2 regions of the Arthrobacter sp. 8AJ genome follow, and region 1 is predicted to be linked to the other one. Evidence: predicted binding sites of a transcription regulator. Region 1 holds the regulator's gene; the other holds the start of a gene.
What was found. Region 1 encodes LexA, which represses DNA repair genes until DNA is damaged. Its sites were predicted from a motif close to TCGAACANNTGTTCGA; they were not measured.

Region 1 (10,507 bases):
CGAGGCCGGGGGACCTCGTCACCGTCACCATTACCGAGGCCGCGGCTTTCCACCTGGTCTCCGACCCCACGCCTGAGGACTACACCCTTCGCCGTTCACGGGCAGGGGACGCGTGGGACAGATCCCAGGCCGACTCCTGCGGCGCGCCGGTCCCCGCTTCCGGAGAGGCACGTAAGGGCGTCTCCCTCGGCATGCCCTCACTGCCGCTGCGCACCCGCTGACAGGTGGCTGCCCCGCCCGTCATCGCCGTCGTCGGTCCCACCGGCTCCGGAAAGTCCGACCTTGCCGTCAACCTTGCCCTCGAACTGGACGGCGAGGTCATTAACGCCGATGCCATGCAGTTCTACCGCGGCATGGACATCGGCACCGCCAAAATCACGGTGGCCGAGCGCAGGGGAGTGCCGCACCACCTCCTCGACATCCTGGACGTGACCCAGGAAGCCAGTGTTTCCGACTTCCAGGCCCAGGCGCGCGAAACCATCGACGACATCCATGGGCGCGGCAAGCGCGCCATCCTGGCAGGGGGCTCCGGGCTGTACGTCCGGGCCGCCCTGGACGTCCTGGAATTCCCGGGGACCGACCCTGCGCTGCGTGCCCGGCTTGAAGCGGAGCACGCGGAAGTCGGCACAGGTGAACTCCTGGCCAGGCTCCGGAGGGTGGATCCCACCTCCGCTGACCGGGTCTCCGATGCACGGCGCATCATCCGCGCGCTGGAGGTCCACGAACTCACCGGGCGCCCGTTCAGCTCCTACATGCCGCGGAGGGAGTACCACCAGCCCGCCGTCCAGGTGGGCCTCGGCGTGGACCGCGAGGTTTTGCGGGACCGGCTGGCAGCCCGCGTGCACCGGATGGTGGACTCCGGCCTGCTGGGGGAGGTCCGGATGCTCGATGCCAAAGGCCTGCGCCGCGGCAAGACCGCGTCCCGTGCCCTGGGCTATGCACAGTTCCTGCGGGTCCTCGATGGCGCCTCCACCGTTGAGGCTGCCGCGGAGGAAACCATCGTGGCCACCCGCCAGTTTGCCCGGCGCCAGTTGACCTGGTTCCGCGCCGATCCCCGCATCACGTGGCTGGACTGGCAGGCTCCGGAGCTCATTGGCAAGGCAGCGGAGTTGTGCCGGTAGCTGCGGTTTCAGGACCGGCAGCATCCGCCGCTACGCTTGGGATCATGAATGCTACCCCCGCAGAAACCACCGGGCCCGCCCTGCGCACACTGAGCGGGCTCCGCTTTTCCAAGGGGCACGGCACCGGCAACGACTTCGTCCTGGTGGCGGACCCCGAGGGGACGCACGTGATCGGTGCCGACCAGGCCGCCGCCCTGTGCGACCGGCACCGTGGCATCGGGGCCGACGGCCTGATCAGGGCCGTCCCGTCCCGCTTCCTGCCGGAGGGCCGCGAACTGCTCGCCGGCACCCCGGACGCGGAGTGGTTCATGGATTACCGCAACGCCGACGGCTCCCTGTCCGAGATGTGCGGCAACGGGGTCAGGGTCTTCGTCCACTTCCTGCGGACCGAGGGCCTGATCGACCTGCCCGACGGCGGATCGCTCACCATCGGCACGCGGGGCGGCGTCAAGACCGTGGTCCGGACCGGAGACGGCTACGCGGTGGACATGGGACCCTGGGAGTTCATTTTCCCCGGGGAAGCCAGCGCCAAGGCCATGGATTCCCTTGTCACCGCCGACGGGCTGGAGGTTCCCCGGCCGGCACTCTCCGTGAGCATGGGCAACCCGCATACGGTGGTGGCCCTCGCTGAACTTGCGGAGCTCGCGGGCACCCGGCTGTTCACCGCTCCGAAGGTCGACCCGGTACCCGCGAACGGGACCAACGTGGAATTCGTGGTGCCGGCAGAACCGCTGGTCCATGACGGCGTCGGCTCCGTAACCATGCGGGTGCACGAGCGCGGCGTGGGGGAGACCCAGTCCTGCGGGACGGGCGCCTGTGCTGCCGCCGTCGCCACCAGGCACTGGGCCGGAGCGGAAGCCCCCGACGCCTGGCAGGTCCACGTTCCGGGAGGAGTGGTGGGCGTGAAGTTCTTCGCCGGCCCCGGTGGCCACGAGCATGTGGAGCTCAGCGGTCCCGCCGTCATTGTGGCGAGTGGGACGCTTTCCTGACCTTCAGGATCCGGAAGGACTTGGACGTCGATTCGCGGGTCACGGTGAAGGAACTGTCCAGTTCGGCGGCCAGCCAGCGCTGAAGGGAATCAGAGCCAAGGTTCTTCTGCACCACCAGCCACGCGGTGCCGCCCTCCGCCAGGCGCGGCAGCCACAGCTTGAGCAGGGCATGCAGTTCGTCCTTGCCGATCCTGATGGGAGGGTTGGACCAGATTGTGTCGAAGCGGATGCCGGGATCCACGGCCTGGGGCGTGCTGGCGACGACATTGGACAGTCCCAGCGCGGCGGCGTTCTCGTTGGTCAGGGTGATGCAGCGTTCGTTGACATCCACGGCGTAGACCTTTGATTCGGGGGCCAGCAGCGCCATAGTGAGCGCCACCGGACCCCAGCCGCACCCGATATCCAGGAGATTGCCCTCGGGATTCGGGGCCGGAACTTCGGCGAGGAGCACCGCGGTGCCCTTGTCGATTCCGTCGGGGCTGAAGATGCCCGTGGAGGTCTGGAGCCGTCGCGTCTCACCGGCCAGTTCCACCGTCAAAGGCTTCCGGGTAAAGGGGCCGGCAGGGGAAGTGCTGAAATAGTGTGCGGACTCCATAACTGGCCAGAGTAGTTCCCCCTGCAGCGTAATGGGAAACCGGCGAGAAGGCCCTCTGCTACGCTGGAAGGCATGTTCCTGATCTTCGAGTAGCCGGTACGGGCAATGCCCGTCCGCAGCCTGTCCTCCAGCGACAGTCGGTCCCGCAGCGACGCAGGTTTCCATGCCTTCCGCTTTGCGCACCGGCCAGACCGTTCCGTCTGAGCCGGACGCCGGACAATACTCGAAAGTCAGCCCGTTGCTGCACTTCCTGCCATTCTCCGGCCTCTTCCAGCCCTGCCGCCGTCGTGACGCGGCATTCGAGCCCCGGCATTGCAGCCGGCGGCGAAACAACCAGGAGAACTGCATGACCGCAGGCCGTCAGCCCAGCGCGAATACTTTCCAACTTCCACCCAATCAGCACTATTCTGGAACTGCCGAATCTTCAAAGGAGACCATGACCAGCCAGCCCAATACCGGTTCCGATCCAGCCGCCCAGGACATGAGTCCGCAGGAGATCCAGGCTGTCATCGACCGGATCCTCGCCAAGGACGTACCGGCCAGAAACGTCAGCACGCCCGGTGGTGAAGGCGGCGGTGGAAAAGCGGTGCTCGGCAAGGCGCAGGCCATTTCCCGCCTTGACGAAGAACACTCAACGTACGACGGCGACCAGCAGGACCTCGAGGAACGGCGCGCGCTGCGCCGGCGGGCAGGCCTGTCCACCGAACTCGAAGACGTCACCGAGGTCGAATACCGGCAGCTGCGCCTGGAACGCGTCGTCCTCGCCGGGCTCTGGTCCGAAGGAACGCTTGCCGACGCCGAAAACTCGTTGCGTGAGCTCGCCGCCCTCGCCGAGACCGCCGGTTCGGAGGTCCTCGACGGGTTGGTGCAGCGCCGCGACAAACCGGACCCCGGGACGTTCCTGGGTTCCGGCAAGGCCCAGGAGCTGAAGGACATCGTCATGGCCACCGGCGCGGACACCGTGGTGGTGGACGCCGAACTGGCACCTTCCCAGCGCCGCGGCCTTGAGGACATCGTCAAGGTCAAGGTCATCGACCGCACGGCCCTGATCCTGGACATCTTCGCGCAGCATGCCAAGAGCCGTGAAGGCAAGGCCCAGGTGGAACTGGCACAGCTGGAATACCTCCTTCCCCGCCTGCGCGGCTGGGGCGAGTCGATGTCCCGCCAGGCCGGTGGCCAGGTGGGCGGCGCTGCTGCCGGCATGGGCTCGCGTGGTCCCGGTGAGACCAAGATCGAACTGGACCGGCGCCGGATCCGTACCCGCATGGCAAAGCTGCGGCGCGAAATTGCCGCCATGAAGCCGGCCCGCGAGACCAAACGGGCCAACCGCCGTCGTAACGAAGTGCCCTCCGTGGCAATCGCCGGGTACACCAACGCCGGCAAGTCCTCGCTGCTGAACAGGCTCACGGACGCAGGTGTCCTCGTGGAGAACGCGCTGTTCGCCACGCTGGATCCCACCGTCCGCAAGGCCGAAACCGCTGACGGCCTGGGGTACACCCTGGCCGACACCGTCGGATTCGTCCGTTCGCTGCCCACCCAGTTGGTGGAAGCCTTTCGTTCCACCCTGGAAGAGGTCGCCGACTCGGACCTGATCCTGCACGTGGTGGACGTTTCGCACCCTGACCCCGAAGGGCAGATCGCAGCGGTCCGGAAGGTCTTCAGCGAAGTCGATGCCCGCAAGGTGCCGGAAATCATCGTCCTGAACAAGGCCGATGCGGCCGACCCCTTCGTGGTGGAACGGCTGAAGCAGCGCGAGCCGCGGCACGTGGTGGTCTCCGCCCGGACGGGGGAGGGCATTCCGGAACTCCTAAAGGCCATCAGTGAGTCCATTCCCCGGCCATCGGTCAAGATGGAGCTGCTCATTCCGTACGACCGCGGGGACCTGCTCAGCAAGCTCCACGAGTCCGACGCCGAAATCCTCAGCCTGGACCACGTTGAGGCAGGCACCAGGGCTGCCGTGATGGTCCGGGAGGGCCTCGCGTCTGAACTGGAACCATTCGTCGTCAATGACTGACCCCGCGGCCGGCGAAGCTGCGCAGACGGCGGGCGAGCAGTTCGTTATTGAACTGCTCGACCGCGCCGTCGCCGGCATGGGCGGACAAAGCCGCAGCGGACAACACGAAATGGCCCGCCAGGTGGCCCGGGCCATCGAAACGGGCAACCACTTGTTGGTCCAGGCAGGCACCGGCACCGGCAAATCGCTCGCCTACCTGGTGCCGCTTATCGCCCATGCCCTGGAAAGCAACAAGCCGGCCCTGGTGTCCACGGCCACGCTGGCATTGCAGACCCAGATTGTGGGCAGGGACCTGCCCCGGCTCCTGAAGAACATCACGCCGGCACTGGACCGGCCGGTCAAGGTTGCCCTGGTCAAGGGGCGGTCCAACTACGTTTGCCGCCATAAGCTTGAAGGCGGGTTCCCGTCAGAGGAACCCTCGGAAGGTCAGCTCTTCTCCCTGGGAGAGGACACCAGCGTTCCACATTTCGCTGCTTCCGTGGGCGGACCATCGTCGCAGCTTGGCAAGGAAGTGGTGCGGCTCCGCGAATGGGCTGAAAAGACAGCCACCGGCGACAGGGACGAGCTCCTGCCGGGTGTGACCGACCGTGCCTGGCGCCAGGTTTCCGTGACCTCGATGGAATGCCTGGGGGCACAGAAATGCCCAATGGCCGCCGAATGCTTCAGCGAACTCGCCCGCCAGGACGCAGCCGACGCCGATGTGGTGGTGACCAACCACGCCATGCTGGCCGTCAGCGCGTTCGAGGGACTCGCGGTCCTGCCCGAATACGACGTCGTGGTGGTGGACGAAGCGCACGAACTGCAGGACCGGGTCACTGGCGCCGTGTCCGGACAGTTGTCCGTGGCCATGGTCCACGCTGCCGCTTCGGGTGCCCGGAAACATACCGCCATCACCGTTGATGCCCTGAACGCCGCAGCTGCAAACCTGGAGCTGGCTCTTGCCGGCGCGCCGAACGGTCTGCTTCCCAACGGGCTGAATGATGAACAGCTCGACTGCGTGGACCAATTGCGTGAAGCGTGCCGGGCCGCGTTGTCCGATTCCAAAGGGGACAGCAACACCACAGCCGACGGCGGGCGGCAGCTGGCGCGTTCCCGGCTGATGCTCATCCTGGAACTCTGCGAAAGGCTCATTGCTGCACGCGAGAACCGCGAAGTGGTGTGGTTTTCCCGCGCCAGCACCTTCGACCCCGGCCAGGGATACTCAGCGCCCGATGACAGTGCACCGGTGCTGATTAACATAGCCCCGCTGTCCGTCGCCGGCAGGCTGCGGGAGGGGCTTTTTGCGGACCATACCGTCGTGCTGACCTCTGCCACCCTGGCCATTGGCTCCGCCTTTGAACCGGCGGCCGGGGGACTGGGCCTGGTAGGCGACGGAGCCCCCAGCTGGACGGGCGTGGATGTTGGCTCGCCCTTCGACTATCCCAAACAGGGCATCCTCTACGTCGCCGGCCACCTGCCCAAGCCCGGCCGCGGCGTGTCACCGGAAGCGCTGTCAGAACTCGAAGCACTCATCAAGGCATCCGGTGGGGGCGCCCTGTGCCTGTTCTCCTCGCGTCGGGCCGCCGAAGAGGCCGCCGATGCCCTCCGGCCCAAGCTCAATATGACTGTTCTCTGCCAGGGCGAGTCGACCATGACCGCCCTGGTGAAGCAATTCGCCGACGAACCGGACACCTGCCTCTTCGGAACCATGTCCCTGTGGCAGGGCGTCGACGTTCCCGGAGGATCCTGCCGGCTGGTGGTGATAGACCGCATCCCCTTCCCGCGGCCGGACGATCCCCTGATGACGGCGCGTTCGCGTGCCGTGGCGCAGGCAGGGGGAAACGGCTTCATGTCCGTTTCTGCCACCCACGCGGCCATCCGGCTTGCGCAGGGCGCCGGCCGCCTGATCAGGTCTACCGGGGACAAAGGGGTGGTGGCTGTCCTGGACTCACGGCTGGCCACCGAACGCTATGCGGGATTCCTGCGCGGGGCGCTGCCCCCGTTCTGGGCCACCACCGATCGCGCCAAGGCGCTGGCTGCGCTCACCCGGCTTGGTGCCGACGCTTCCTGAGAAACCGCCGGACAACGCCTGCGCGGATGCCGCGCAGGCGTGCGCAGGCTAGAGCGAACGCAGGACTGAGACGACCTTGCCCATGATGGTGGCGTGGTCGCCCAGGATTGGTTCGTACTGCGTGTTCTGGGGGAGCAGCCAGGTGTGTCCGTCGCGCTGGCGGAACGTCTTCACGGTCGCCTCGTCGTCCAGCAGGGCAGCAACAATGTCCCCGTTGGCAGCGTCAGCCTGCCGCCGCACCACCACCCAGTCGCCGTCGCAAATGGCGGCGTCCACCATGGAGTCACCGGCCACCCTCAGCATGAAAAGTTCGCCCTGGCCCACCAGCTGGCGGGGCAGCGGCATGACGTCTTCCACGAGCTGTTCGGCGAGGATGGGGCCGCCGGCGGCAATCCGGCCCACCAGCGGAACCATGGCCGTATCCAGCGCGGTGGGCAGTTCGGTGACCGTGGCGCCGCCGCCCGCAGCCTGCGGCGCAGGAGACGCGCCGGCGCCTTTGCCCCCGCCGTCGAGCGTGAGCGGCATCAGCACTTCCATGGCGCGCGGCCGCTTGGGGTCGCGGCGCAGGTAACCCAGCTTCTCCAACTGTGAGAGCTGGTGGGTCACGCTGGACAGGCTCGCAAGGCCGACGGTATCGCCGATCTCGCGCATGGAGGGCGGATAACCGTTCTCGTTGACCGAGCGCTGGATGGTTTCGAGGATCTTTTTCTGCCGTGGGGTCAGGCCCTTGGCTGTCCTCTTGGATTGCGGGGCGGTCCTGCCCCCGGCGGCTGCTGCTGCCATATTCGCCAATGCCTTTCGCTTGCCGCCGGATCTTCCGTGTGCGGCTGTTCCACAGTGCCGCCGGAAGGACTCCCACTGTCATTGTCAGACCCTGCTGTTCAACTTCAGTGGTGGATGTTCTGTGGTTTCAAAACTAGGCCAGCCACATTGCTTTTTCAAACATTTGTTCTAGCGAGTCTCGACATTGTTCGTTGATAGGTGCTAAAACTTAACAAGCAAAGTTCGAACATGTGTTCTAACCAGCAGGTGCCCCATTCGAATACGCGGCCGGGAGAAGTCCCGGCGCGATATGAACGGCAAGGCAGCAGCGGGCGGACACCCGGGCAGCACGGCAAGTCCAGGAGGGCTTAGTTCATGTCAGCTTTATCTCTTCACCAGGTTTCACCTTCGTCCGCACCCCTGCGGCTGACCCGCCGGGGGAGGATCGTCCTGATCGGAGTTCCGCTCGTGCTCCTGGCTGTACTCCTGCTGTCGCTTTCGGGCCTCTTCCACTCCCCGGCCAAGGCCTCGGACTCGGCCGCCGACCTTGCCGTGACGCCCACCGTCACGGTGACCGTGCAGTCCGGCCAGTCGCTGTGGGCCATTGCGGGCGCCGTCGCTCCGGACCGGGACGCCCGGGACGTCGTGGCGGACATCGTCCAGCTCAACAACCTTGCCGCGGGCACCGTTCTTCCGGGCCAGCAGCTCTTCGTCCCCACTCACTGACCGTCCCCACTCACTGACCGTCCCCGCCCACTGACCGGCCGCCCACTGACCGGCCGCCCACTGACCGGCCGCCCACTGACCGGCGCCACCCCTGAGTTCGTGGCCTCTGCGAGGGTGGCCTGCCTGGCTGGCTGGCAAGCCCTGGAGCGGGCCGCCGCGGGACATGCCGAGGGCGAACAGGAACCGTCACATTTTCCGGTCGTTGCCGCGGCAACTAAACTGTTCAGGTGAACGACCAGCTAGAACGTCTGAACCGGCTTCCCCTCCGCAGCAACCTCCGCGGCCTGACCCCTTACGGGGCGCCCCAACTGGACGTCCCCATTCTGCTGAACGTCAATGAAAACACCCATGGCGTCCCCGCCGACGTGCGCGCAGCCATCAGTGCCGCCGTGACGGAGGCCGCTGCGGGTCTAAACCGTTACCCGGACCGTGAGTTCACCGCGCTCCGGAAGGCCCTGGCCGAATACCTCGGGCATGGGCTCCATGAAACCAACCTGTGGGCCGCCAACGGTTCCAACGAGGTCCTCCAGCAGATCCTCCAGGCCTTTGGCGGTCCGGGCCGCACCGCACTGGGTTTCCCGCCCACGTACTCCATGTACCCCCTGCTGGCCAGCGGAACAGACACGCAGTACATCACCGGGGAGCGCGCGGAGGGCTATGACCTCAGCGCGGAGTCGGCCGCGCGCCAGGTCAAGGAACTGCAGCCGAACATCGTGTTCCTCTGCTCGCCCAACAACCCCACCGGGACCGGACTTGGGCTGGACGTCGTGGAGGCCGTCTACGAGGCCGGTTCGGACAGCCAGGCCATCGTCATAGTCGATGAGGCGTACCACGAGTTCGCGCACGACGGAACGCCCAGCGCGCTGACGCTCCTGCCCGGCCGTGAGCGGCTGATCGTGTCCCGCACCATGAGCAAGGCGTTCGCCCTGGCGGGGGCCCGGCTCGGCTACATGGCCGCTGCACCCGAGGTCACCGACGCCCTGCGCCTGGTCCGCCTGCCGTACCACCTGTCCGCCATCACCCAGGCCACCGCCCTGGCCGCACTCGAACACCGCGAAGCGCTCATGGCCGACGTCGAGGACATTAAGAAGCAGCGGGACCGCATCGTGGCCGAACTGACCAGGATGGGCCTCAAGCCCGCCGCGTCGGACTCCAACTACGTGTTCTTTGGCGGCCTGGAAAATCCGCACCAGGTCTGGCAGGAACTGCTGGACGCGGGCGTGCTCATCCGGGACGTGGGCATCCCCGGCCACCTCCGGGTCACCGCAGGCACTGAGGCGGAAACCACAGCCTTCCTCACGTCCCTGGAACGCATCCTTGCCGGCCACGCCGCGCTTCACGCCTAGACTTGATACTGCGGCGCTGGTCGCCTTGAACCACTCCTTCTCCCACTAAGGATCCTTCACCATGAGTCCAACCGGATCGAATACGGCTGCTGCCCGGACCGCCCGCATGGAGCGTGCCACCAGCGAGTCCTCCGTACTCGTGGAGATCAACCTCGACGGAACCGGCGTGTCGGACATCGATACCTCGGTGCCGTTCTATGACCACATGCTGACCGCCCTGTGCAAGCACTCGCTGATCGACATGACGGTCAAGGCCACCGGCGACACCCTCATCGACGTCCACCACACCGTGGAGGACGTCGCCATCACCTTCGGCGAGGTCCTGCGGACCGCCCTGGGCAACAAAGCAGGGATCCGCCGGTTCGGCGAAGCCACCGTGCCGCTGGATGAGGCCCTTGCCAATGCGGTGGTGGACGTGTCCGGCCGCCCGTATCTGGTGCACGGGGGTGAGCCGGCGGGCCAGGAATACCACCTGATCGGCGGCCACTTCACCGGGTCCCTGACCCGCCACGTGTTCGAGGCCATCACCCTGCACGCCGGCATCTGCCTGCACATGAACGTGATTGCCGGCCGGGACCCGCACCACATCGTCGAGGCACAGTTCAAGGCCTTTGCCCGCGCCCTCCGCGCCGCCGTCGAACCGGATCCCCGGGTTGAGGGCATCCCGTCCACCAAGGGTGCGCTGTGAGCGGGCAGGTCCTGAAGGACGGGGCAATCATCGACCCGTCGGCGTCGCGCAGCCTGCCGTCGCCGGAGGGCAAGCCCACGGTCACGGTGCTGGACTACGGGTCCGGGAACGTCCGCTCGGCCGTGCGCGCGCTGGAACGTGCCGGCGCGGAAGTGGTCCTGAGCGCCAAGCCGGAGGACGTGCTGAACGCGGACGGCCTGGTGGTGCCGGGCGTCG
Region 2 (10,507 bases), 2.5 Mb from region 1:
TGGTGGGGCCGGGGTTGACGGTGGTGAAGGTGAAGACGCCGGAGTTGCCCACGGCGCCGCGGCCCCAGCCGGTGAAGGTGTAGCCGTCCCGGACCAGGGAACCGGTGCGCTGGACAACCTTGCCGTCCGCGTCGGGCTGCCAGATCTCCAGGATGGCGTCCGGGATGGTGTGGCCGGCGCCGTCGTAGACGGTGCCCTGCAGGCGGATGGAGCCCGGGAAGCCGGGGGGCAGGAGTTCGTTGTCCTTCTCGAACGGGAGCGCGTAGCCGTAGAACGGGCCCACGGTCTGGCCGGGGGTGGGTACCAGTTTGGTGCTCATCTTTCCTACTCCTCGTCGCCTGCGGCGCCAAGCGCCTCGTTTTCGGTCCAGGTCCGCTTCGGGCCGGTCAGGACGATGTCCCAGTTGTAGCCCAGGGCCCATTCGGGTTCGGTGATGCTGTGGTCATAGGTGGCAACCAGCCGGTCGCGGGCGTCCTGGTCCACGATGGTCTGGTAGATCGGGTCCAGCGGGAACAGCTGGTCGCCAGGGAAGTACATCTGGGTGATGATCCGCTGGGTGAACTCGGTGCCGAACAGCGAGAAGTGGATGTGCGCCGGCCGCCACGCGTTCAGGTGGTTCTTCCACGGGTAGGCGCCGGGCTTGATGGTGATGAACCGGTACGAGCCGTCCGGGCCGGTGATGCAGCGGCCGATGCCCGTGAAGTTGGGGTCGATGGGCGCGGGGTGCTGGTCACGCTTGTGGATGTAGCGGCCGGAGGAGTTGGCCTGCCAGATTTCCACGAGCTGTCCCGCCACCGGGCGGCCGTCGCCGTCCAGGACCTTGCCGGAGACGATGATCCGTTCGCCCAGCGGTTCGCCGTTGTGCTGGATGGTGAGGTCCGATTCCAGGGCGTGCACGTCCTGGTGCCCGAACGCCGGCGAGTACAGCTCGATGGTTTCCGGGTCCGCGTGCTGCAGGCTCTTGGTGGGGTGGCGCAGGATGCTGCTGCGGTACGGCGGGTAGTCCAGGCGCGGCTGGATCTCCGGCTGGCCGCCGTCCTTGAGGGCGCGCCGGTAAGCCTCGCCGATGGCGCTGATCTCTGCGCTGAGGTCCGCCTGCGACTCGATGGCCTTGTCCAGGGGCTGGTGGGCAGCCTTGGGTTCGGCCGGGGGCACGAGCTCCTCCGACTCCAGCTCGGCGTTGATGTCTTCCTTCACGGCTGGCTCCTTTCTGATCTGTTGGGTTTGTTGCGTCTGGGTACTGGGTGGTGCGGGTTTAGGTGGTGCGGTGCAGCGAGTCGTACTGGACGGCATGCCGCACCGGGGCGTTCGGGGCGCCGTAGCCGTCGTAGCCGCCGCGGCGTTCGACCATTTCGAAGAACACGCTGCCCACGGTGGCGGTGTAGAAGTGCAGGAACTCGCCCTCGGCATCCCGGTCGAACAGCAGGTTGAGTTCCTGCAGCGTGGCCAGGAATCCCGGTTCCAGGTCGAACCGCGCGTCCAGGTCCTCGTAGTAATTGGCCGGGATCTGCAGGAATTCCAGGCCGCGGTCCCGGGCGGCCCGGGCGGTGGCCACCAAGTCCTCCACGGCGAAGGCGATGTGTTCCTGATAGGTCTTGCGGGCCTGGTTCCGTGCCTGCTGGATGGGTGCCAGGTTGAGCACGAGCCGCACGGCGCCGTCGGAGGTCTGCATGACCTGGGACCGGACCAGGCCGTTGGGGCTGGGCACCTCGGCGAACGGCTGGGGCTCCAGGGCCAGGGCGCTGGTGTAGAAGAGGACAGCCTCGTCAAAGTGCTGCCACGGCTGGGCCAGGTTGACGTGGTCGATGACCGCCCTGGCTCCTGCCGACGGGTGTTCCAGCCCTTCCCCGAATTCGTGCGTCCACGCCGCGGTTCCGTCCGGGCTGCCCTGGCAGAGGAAGATCTCGGTGGAGTCCGGCGCGGCGATGCCCTGGAACACTTCCTCGTCCGCCTGGACCTTGCGGGCCACCACGGGGGCCTTGAGCTGCTGGGCGCGGGCGGAGGCGATCACGGGGGAATCAACGTCGAACCCCAGCGCGGCAATGGCCGGTTCCGCATGCTGCGCGGCCTGCTCGTTGATGATGACCCGGGCCTGCCCCATGGTCCACAGCTGGACGTCCTTGGTGCGGTGGCGGCCTTCGAACTGGAACCCGAGCTGGCCCAGGAGCTTCTCCAGCTGGGCGGTATCGTCCGCCTTGACCTCGGCAAAGTTGAAGCCGGCAGGTTCGTTGACCTTGGGCAGCGTGGCAAGTTCCATGGGATAACGACGGCGGAGCGCGGCTGCGTTGCCGGGCGCGGCTTCGGTGCCGGCGAGCCATTTGGCACTTTGCTCCTCCAGCCAGATCAGGGACCGCATGGCATCCACCGCGGTGCGCTCGACGTCCGACTGGCGGAAGACGTCGTTGAAGACCTCCAGCGACACGGGTCCGGTGTAGCCGGCGCGGACCACGTGGCCCATGAACTTGGCCAGCTCGAACTGCCCCTCGCCCGGGAAGACGCGGTAATGGCGGCTCCAGGACAGGACGTCCATGGAGAGCTTGGGGGCGTCCGCCACCTGGACGAAGAAGATCTTGTCCGGGTTGATGTCCTCGATCGGCGCCGTGTCCCAGTCGCGGGACAGGATGTGGAAGGAGTCCAGGCAGGTTCCCAGGTTGGGGTGGTCCACCATCTCCACCAGGCGGTAGGCGTGCTCGTAGTCGTTGACGTACTTGCCCCAGGCCAGGGCCTCATAGGCCACCTTGACGCCGTGGTCCCCCGCCAGGTTTGCGAGCTGTGCCAGTTGTTCGGCGCGGACGGCGTCGTCGTCAATGGTGGCGGTGGCAACGTTGGAGCACACCAGGATGGTGTCCATGCCCAGGCGGGCCATGAGCTTGAACTTGGCCTCGGCGCGGCGGAGGTTGGCCTTCAGCAGGTCCGGGGTGACGCCGTCGAAGTCGCGGAAGGGCTGGTACAGGTCCAGGCCGAGCCCCAGGTCCGCTGCCATCTTCCGCACGTCTTCGGGGCTGAGCGGTGAGGTGACCAGGTCCTGCTCGAAGATTTCGATGCCGTCAAAGCCGGCGATGGCGCAGGCCTGCATCTTTTCCTTCAGGGTGCCGGAGAGGCAGACCGTGGCGATTCCTGTGCGCATCAGGCGGCCACCTCCTCGGCGGCCACGAGCTCCAGGAAGTGCGAGCGCATGCGCTCCGGGTCGGCGTCCAGGCCGGTGAAGATCCGGAACGCGTCGGCGGCCTGGCCCACTGCCATCCTGCCGCCATCCAGGACCTCACAGCCCTTGGCGCGGGCGCCGCGGACCAGTTCGGTGTCGATCGGGCGGTAGACGATGTCCGCCACCCAGTGCCGGGGCTCGAGCAGGTCAAGGTCCAGCGGGACGCCGGGGTGGGCTGCCATTCCAACGGGAGTGCAGTGCACCAGGCCATCGGCCAGCGGCATCAGCTGCGGCAGCTCCGCCGTGGTGCGGGCCGTGACGGTGCTGTCCGGGAAAAAGCCCTGCAGCTCGGCAGCCCGTGCGGTGGCCCTGGCGGGGTCCATGTCCACCAGGTCCAGGGATTTAACGCCTGCGCTGAGCAGGGCATAGGCGACGGCGGACCCGGCACCGCCCGCGCCGAGCTGCACCACGCGGTCCAGCCGGGCGCCTGGAAGGCCGGAGGCGAGGGCGGCGGCGAAGCCGGAGAAGTCGGTGTTGTGGCCGATGAAGCGGCCGTCCCGGATGACCACGGTGTTGACGGCACCGAGGCGGCGCGCGTCCGGGCTGACCTCATCCAGGTGCTGCAGGACCAGCTGCTTGCAGGGATGGGTGATGTTCAGGCCGTTGAAGCCCAGGATGCGGGCACTGTCCAGGATGGCGCCCACCGATTCCCCGGTCAGCCCCAGTTCCAGCAGGTCGATGGGACGGTACAGGTAGCGCAGGCCCTGCACGTCACCTTCCCGTTCGTGCATGGGCGGCGTGAGCGATGGCGTAACGCCATCACCAACCAGCCCTACAAGGTAGGACTCAGTTCGATTGCTCATGCGTGCAGCTCCTTTGGTACGGCACCGGGCAGGCGCGGAACTCGGCCGCGCTGCGGGGTGATAGGGATTACGGTACAACAAATGTTCACTTATCGCACTATTGTTCTTCATGCGAACACGGTGTCGCCCCGGGGACGGTTGCTGGCCCCTTGGTGCTATCGCTGCGGCAGCCTGGCCGCCAGTTCGGCGGCGGCTTCCTGGAGCAGGGGAACGTGCGCCACCAGCCCCTCAAGGTCCAGCCGGAAGACCGGCACGGCAGTTGCCAGCGAGGCGAAGGCGTGCCCCTGGTCGTTGAGCAGCGGCACGGCCACGGCACGCATCCCCGCCTCGTTCTCCTCGTCCATGACGGCGTAACCCTGCCGGCGGACCTTTTCGATCTCAGCCCGGAAAGCGCGGCGGTCCGTCACGGACTTGTCAGTCAGCGCCTCCAGCGGGAGCTCCGCCAGTAGCTTCTCCCGTTCCGCATCCTCGGCAAAAGCCACCAGGGCCTTGCCCACGGCGGTGGTCGAGAGCGAGCCGAGGTGGCCGGGGTCACTGGTCACGCGGAAGGTCTGCGGCCCGTCCACCTTGCTGACGGTCAGGTGGTGCAGGCCGTCGCGGACGCTGAGGATGGTGGCCTCGCCGGTCTGCTCGGTGACACGGCGGAGAATGGGCATGGCCGTACCCGCGAAGCCATGGTGGTTGGAGACGCGCTGCCCCAGCTGGAAGATCCGCAGGCCCAGGTGGTAGCGGCGGCCGTCCGGCTCGTAGTCGACAAAGCCGTCGCGGGTCAGGGAGCCCAGCAGGCGGTAGGTGGTACTGAAGGGAAGTTCGGCGCGGCGGGAAATTTCTGCGGCACTGGCACCGCGGGGTTCATCACCCAGGAGGACCAGCAGCCCCAGGGCCTTGCCCACCATGTCCGTGCGGTCGGCGGGACGGGCGCCCACTTTGCCTTCCGGCGGCATGGCATTCACGGGCTCTCCGGCGCGGGCGGCGGCAGCGGATTCTTCATTGACCGCTGTGGTTTGGTTCACACTCATGCATTCGATGTTGCCACAATGTGAGAGCTATTTCTAGATGGTGATTATTTTCTTGACAGGTGACTGCCCTCACAGTCATAGTTTCTGTATCGCAAAAGTAGCTCCCACCATGTGGCTACAACTGCCGGGTCTTTGCACCGGACTCCAGCCGCATCCCCCGCCCGCACCAAGGCATCGGCGGCTGCGACCCCCCAGATCCATCCGCGACAATGTCGTCACACCAAAGGAACACCATGAGCAAGACACTTCCGTCCGCAGGGGCGGGTGCCCTCACCTCCGCCGGGACACCCAAGAAGGCCGCCCTCGCCAGCTTCCTGGGCAGCGCCGTCGAATACTATGACTTCTTCATCTTCGGCTCGGCCGCAGCACTGATCTTCCCCACGGTCTTCTTCCCCAACGCCGATGCCAACGCCGCCATCATGTCCTTCGCAACCTTCGGGTTCGCGTACGTGGCACGTCCCATCGGCGCCATCATCCTGGGCCACTTCGGCGACCGGGTGGGCCGGCAGAAAGTCCTGATGTTCACCCTGGTGCTCATGGGTGCTTCCACCTTCGTCATCGGCTGCCTGCCCGACTTCCGTACGGTCGGCTGGTGGGCTCCGGCGCTGCTGGTGCTGGCCCGCCTCTGCCAGGGCCTCTCCGCGGCAGGCGAGCAGGCCGGCGCCTCCTCCATGACCCTGGAGCATGCCCCGGACAACCGCCGCTCCTTCTTCACCTCCTGGACCCTCACCGGCACCCAGGGCGGCCAGATCCTCGCAGCCCTGGTGTTCATCCCCGTCCTGGCCCTGCCGGACGAGATCAAGTTCGGCATCGGCTGGCGCATCCCGTTCTGGCTGAGCGCCGCGGTGGTTGTGGTGGCGTTCCTCATCCGCCGCACCCTGCACGAGCCGCCCGCCTTCGAGGAAGCCCGGAAGAACGCACAGATCGCCAAGCTGCCCGTGGCAGACCTGCTCAAGGGCCACTGGCGCGACGTGCTCCGCGTGATCTGCTGCGCCTTCATCGCCGCCGTCTCCACCGTCTTCGGCACCCTGGCCATCAGCTACGCCAAGACCGTTGCCGGCGTGGACGGCACCACCACCCTGTGGCTGGTGGTTGCCGCCAACATCGTGGCCCTGGGCACCCAGCCGCTCTTCGGAATGCTGGCCGACAAGATCGGCCGCAAGCCCGTCTTTATCTACGGCGCCCTGGCCAGCGCGGTCCTCACCCCCGTCTTCCTGCTGAGCCTGGAGTCCCACAGCGTCCCGCTGATGTTCCTGGCCGCCATCGGCTACTTCTCGTGCGGCTACGCGGCGGCCAACGCCGTCTGGCCTTCCTTCTACGCCGAAATGTTCAGCACCAAGGTCCGGTTCTCCGGCCTGGCCATCGGAACCCAGCTGGGCTTCCTGATGGCAGGGTTCGCGCCCGCCATCGTGGCTGCCATGGGCGGCATCAAGCCCGGCGGCTGGGTCCAGATCAGCATCTTCACTGCCATCATCTGCGCGGTGGCCGCTGTCTCGGCCCTGACCGCAAAGGAATCCTTCCGGACCCCCACCAAGCAGCTCGGCCTGAAGTAGGCCGTCCGCCGCGTACAGACTGGCCCGGTTTTCAGGCCCTAAAGCCCGCCATTCCCCCACATGGCGGGCTCTCCGGCGTTAAAACTGGGCCAGTCCGTTAAGACTGGGCCAGTCTCCGGCTACCGCCCTGTCTCCAGCACCGAGGCGAGGTCGAAGTTCACCGGCTCCTCCAGCTGCGCGTAGGTGCAGGATTCCGGGTCCCGGTCCGGCCGCCAGCGGCTGAACTGGGCAGTGTGGCGGAACCGGTCACCCTCCATGTGGTCGTAGCGGACCTCCACCACCAGTTCGGGCCGGAGCGGAACGAAGGACAGGTCCTTGCCGGCGCTCCAGCGGCTCCCCTCCGCGTTCCGCGGGGTCCGCTCGCCTTCTTCCTGCTTGGCCCAGGCCCAGGGGTGGTTGTCGAAATCGGTCACCAGCGGCTGGAGTTCCTGGAACAGCTCCTGCCGCCGCTTCATCGGGAAGGCGCCGATGACTCCCACGCTGGCCAGGCCGCCGTCGTCCTTGTACAGCCCAAGCAGCAGCGAGCCGATGGTGTCCGGCCCGCTCTTGTGCAGGCGGTAGCCGGCCACCACGCAGTCCGCGGTGCGCTCGTGCTTGACCTTGAACATCACCCGCTTGTCGGGTTCGTACCGGCCGTCCAGCCGCTTGGCCACGATGCCGTCCAGCCCGGCCCCCTCGAACTGCTCGAACCAGTGCCCGGCCGTGTCCTTGTCCGTGGTGGCCGCGGTGAGGTGCACTGGTGCCTTGCTCGTGGCGAGCGCCTTCTCCAGCGCAGCGCGCCGCTCAGCAAAGGGCCTGCCGGTGTAGTCCTCATCGCCGAGGGCCAGGAGGTCAAAGGCCACAAAGCTTGCCGGGGTTTGTTCCGCCAGGAGCTTCACGCGGCTGGCGGCAGGGTGGATGCGCTGCTGCAGGGTGTCGAAGTCGAGCCTGTCCCCGGACGCCCCCACGAGGATGATCTCGCCGTCCACCACGCAGCGCGGGGGCAGGTTCTCCTTGAGCGCGGCCACGAGTTCCGGGAAGTACCGCGTCATGGGTTTTTCGTTGCGGCTGCCGATCTCCAGGTCATCGCCGTCACGGAAAATGATCGACCGGAAGCCGTCCCACTTGGGTTCGTAGCTGAGGTCCCCGCCGCCGGGAATACCGTCGATGCCGCTGACGGCCTTGGCAAGCATGGGCGGGACGGGCGGCATCACGGGAAGTTCCATGTGCCCATTCTTGCCCGGCCGGTGGCCCGGGCGGTAGGGCGGCGCGCCCGCTTCAGGCCGCCAGCAGCCACACGACCAGCACCAGCACCGGCGCAGCGGCGGCCGTGGAGAGCAGGATGGTTTCGCGCGCCACGGCCACGCCCCGCCCATACTTGCTGGCGAACAGGAACACGTTCTGGGCCGAGGGCAACGCTGCCATGAGGACCACGCCCAGGAGCATGTGGTGGTCCAGGTTGAACAGGAAACGTCCGACGACGAACGCCACCGCCGGCATCACAGCGGACTTCAGTGCCGTGGCAGTGAGGATTTCGGCCGTGTGGCCGCCGCTCCGGAGCATCCTGGTTCCGCGCAGCGACATGCCGAAAGCCAGCAGCACCACCGGGACAGCAGCACCGCCCAGCAGGGTGAGCGGCGCCATCACCGGGGCGGGCAACTCCACGTGGAACGCCGCCAGGACCACACCCAGGAGCGAGGCGATGATCATCGGGTTGCGGAAGGGCTGCGTGAGCATCAGCCGGGGCGAGAACCGGCCGGCTTCGCTGAGGTCAAGAAGAGTCAGGACCAGCGGGGCGAACAGGAGGAGCTGGACCAGCAGGACCGGGGCCACCGGGGTTGCATCCCCCAGGGCATAGAGCGTGATGGGGATGCCGATGTTGTTGGCGTTGACGTAGGAGCCGGCCATGGCACCCACTGCGGTCTCAGCCAGGGGCCGCCGGAACCAGATCCGGCTGGCGGCCACGTATAACAGCGCGGTGGCCGTCGCCGTAATCATGGCTAGCGGAACGTAAGCGGAAAAGACCACGGACAGGTCCGATTTCAACACCACCGTGAACAGCAGGACCGGGTTGGTGATGAAGAAGGCCGTGCGGGTCAGTGCGTTGATGGTGGGTTCATCGCCCAGGCCGCAGCGCGCGGCAACGTATCCGGCGGCAATGACGACGCCGATCACCGCCAGTCCGATCAGCACACCGCCCACGTGGGGTACTTCCTTCCCGTTCCGCCGTGCACCACCGCAGGAAGGCAGTACTACAAGTTCACAACTTATCGAATAAGGTGCGTTGTGCCAGCAGGCGTCCACGGAGTGGCCTCCCCCGCCGCCCGCCGTCGTGCTTTATGAAAAGATCAACCATGCGCGCCATGCAACACTCCAGCAAACTCCGGAACGTCCGCTACGAACTTCGCGGGCCGATCCTTGAGGCCGCCAAGAACATGGAGGCCGAAGGGCACCGGATCCTCAAGATGAACCTTGGGGACACCGCGCCTTTTGGGCTGGAAGCGCCCGAGTCCGTGGTGGTGGACATGATCCACCACCTTCGCGGCGCCCAGGGCTACAGCGATTCAAAGGGCATCTTCACGGCCCGGACCGCCATCTCGCAGTATTACCAGACCCGGGGCCTGATGAACATTGGGGTCGAGGACATCGTCATCGGCAACGGCGTCAGCGAACTGATCTCCATGTGCCTGCAGGCCTTCATGGAGAACGGCGACGAAATCCTGGTCCCGGCACCTGACTACCCCCTGTGGACGGCCGCCGTGACCCTGACCGGCGGCAAGCCCGTCCACTACGTGTGCGACGAGGCGGAGAACTGGTGGCCGGACATGGCCGATGTGGAAGCGAAGATCACCAACCGCACCAAGGGCATCGTGATCATCAACCCGAACAACCCCACAGGCGCCGTCTACCCCCGGCACATCCTGGAGCAGTTCGCCGGGCTGGCCCGGAAGCACAACCTGGTCCTGTTCTCCGACGAGATCTACGAGAAAGTGCTCTACGACGGCGCCACGCACATCCACACCGCCGCGGTGGCCGAGGACGTGTGCTGCCTGACGTTCAGCGGCTTGTCCAAGGCCTACCGGATGCCCGGTTACCGGGCCGGATGGGTGGCCATTACCGGCCCGCTGGCTGCCACCGCCGCCTACCGTGAAGCGTTGGAACTGCTCGCGTCGCTGCGCCTGTGCGCCAACGTTCCCGCCCAGCACGCCATCCAGACCTGCCTCGGCGGCTACCAAAGCATTGACGCGCTGGTGAAGCCGGGGGGCCGGCTGCGCGAGCAGCGGGACCTTGCCCACAAACTGCTCACGGCCATTCCCGGCGTCACCTGCGTCCCGGCGTCGGGCGCCATGTACCTGTTCCCGCGCCTGGACCCGGAGCTGTACCCGATCGAGAGCGACGAGAAATTCGTCCTGGACCTGCTGCGGGACCAAAAGATCCTGGTCTCCCACGGCTCGGCCTTCAACTGGCCTGCGCCGGACCACTTCCGCTTTGTCATCCTTCCCTCGGTGCTGGACATCGAGGAAGCCGTCCGGAGGATTTCCACGTTCCTGGCGGCCTACCGGAGCGGGGCCGTGGCCTGAAACCGCGGCGGCGCGAAGAACTAACCGGGCCCTAACCGCGGGGAAACCGGTACGCAACATTCCAGGCCCACACTTGGTAGTGCAGGCAAGAGCCGGCACCAGCTCCAGCCAGGAGGCCCCAGCGATGTTGAAGAAAGCGACCACGCATGTAACAAGAGTCCGCGCCCTGGACCAGCTCCACCGCGGCGATGAAATCGAAGCCCGCCTGTCGGTGGGGCCCTCCTACGACGACGTGGTGATCCGCCGCGGCAGCGTCCAGGAAACAGCGCCCGGCATCGGTGTGGTCTGGATCCTGGACCGCATCAGCGGCGTGCGCAAAGCAATCAATACGGACGAGTGCAGCGTCTGGCGGGTGGCATAGCAGGTC

Region 2: a site for LexA is predicted at 4,082-4,097, ahead of BACI349Y_RS00720 (shikimate dehydrogenase). Genes of this name have one in related genera too.

What each region holds. Positions count from the first base shown of each region.
Region 1 is NZ_LR733289.1:2,612,754-2,623,260, reverse strand. It holds gene miaB (tRNA (N6-isopentenyl adenosine(37)-C2)-methylthiotransferase MiaB) at 1-221, shown strand, start outside; gene miaA (tRNA (adenosine(37)-N6)-dimethylallyltransferase MiaA) at 225-1,121, shown strand; gene dapF (diaminopimelate epimerase) at 1,166-2,110, shown strand; gene BACI349Y_RS12200 (class I SAM-dependent methyltransferase) at 2,082-2,705, opposite strand; gene hflX (GTPase HflX) at 3,142-4,719, shown strand; gene BACI349Y_RS12190 (ATP-dependent DNA helicase) at 4,712-6,769, shown strand; gene lexA (transcriptional repressor LexA) at 6,818-7,552, opposite strand; gene BACI349Y_RS12180 (LysM peptidoglycan-binding domain-containing protein) at 7,907-8,257, shown strand; gene BACI349Y_RS12175 (histidinol-phosphate transaminase) at 8,485-9,603, shown strand; gene hisB (imidazoleglycerol-phosphate dehydratase HisB) at 9,665-10,291, shown strand; gene hisH (imidazole glycerol phosphate synthase subunit HisH) at 10,288-10,507, shown strand, end outside.
Region 2 is NZ_LR733289.1:150,867-161,373, reverse strand. It holds gene pcaG (protocatechuate 3,4-dioxygenase subunit alpha) at 1-319, opposite strand, end outside; gene pcaH (protocatechuate 3,4-dioxygenase subunit beta) at 325-1,197, opposite strand; gene BACI349Y_RS00725 (bifunctional sugar phosphate isomerase/epimerase/4-hydroxyphenylpyruvate dioxygenase family protein) at 1,256-3,127, opposite strand; gene BACI349Y_RS00720 (shikimate dehydrogenase) at 3,127-4,008, opposite strand; gene BACI349Y_RS00715 (IclR family transcriptional regulator) at 4,164-5,027, opposite strand; gene BACI349Y_RS00710 (MFS transporter) at 5,261-6,580, shown strand; gene BACI349Y_RS00705 (ATP-dependent DNA ligase) at 6,700-7,785, opposite strand; gene BACI349Y_RS00700 (AEC family transporter) at 7,838-8,761, opposite strand; gene BACI349Y_RS00695 (pyridoxal phosphate-dependent aminotransferase) at 8,914-10,140, shown strand; gene BACI349Y_RS00690 (hypothetical protein) at 10,265-10,501, shown strand.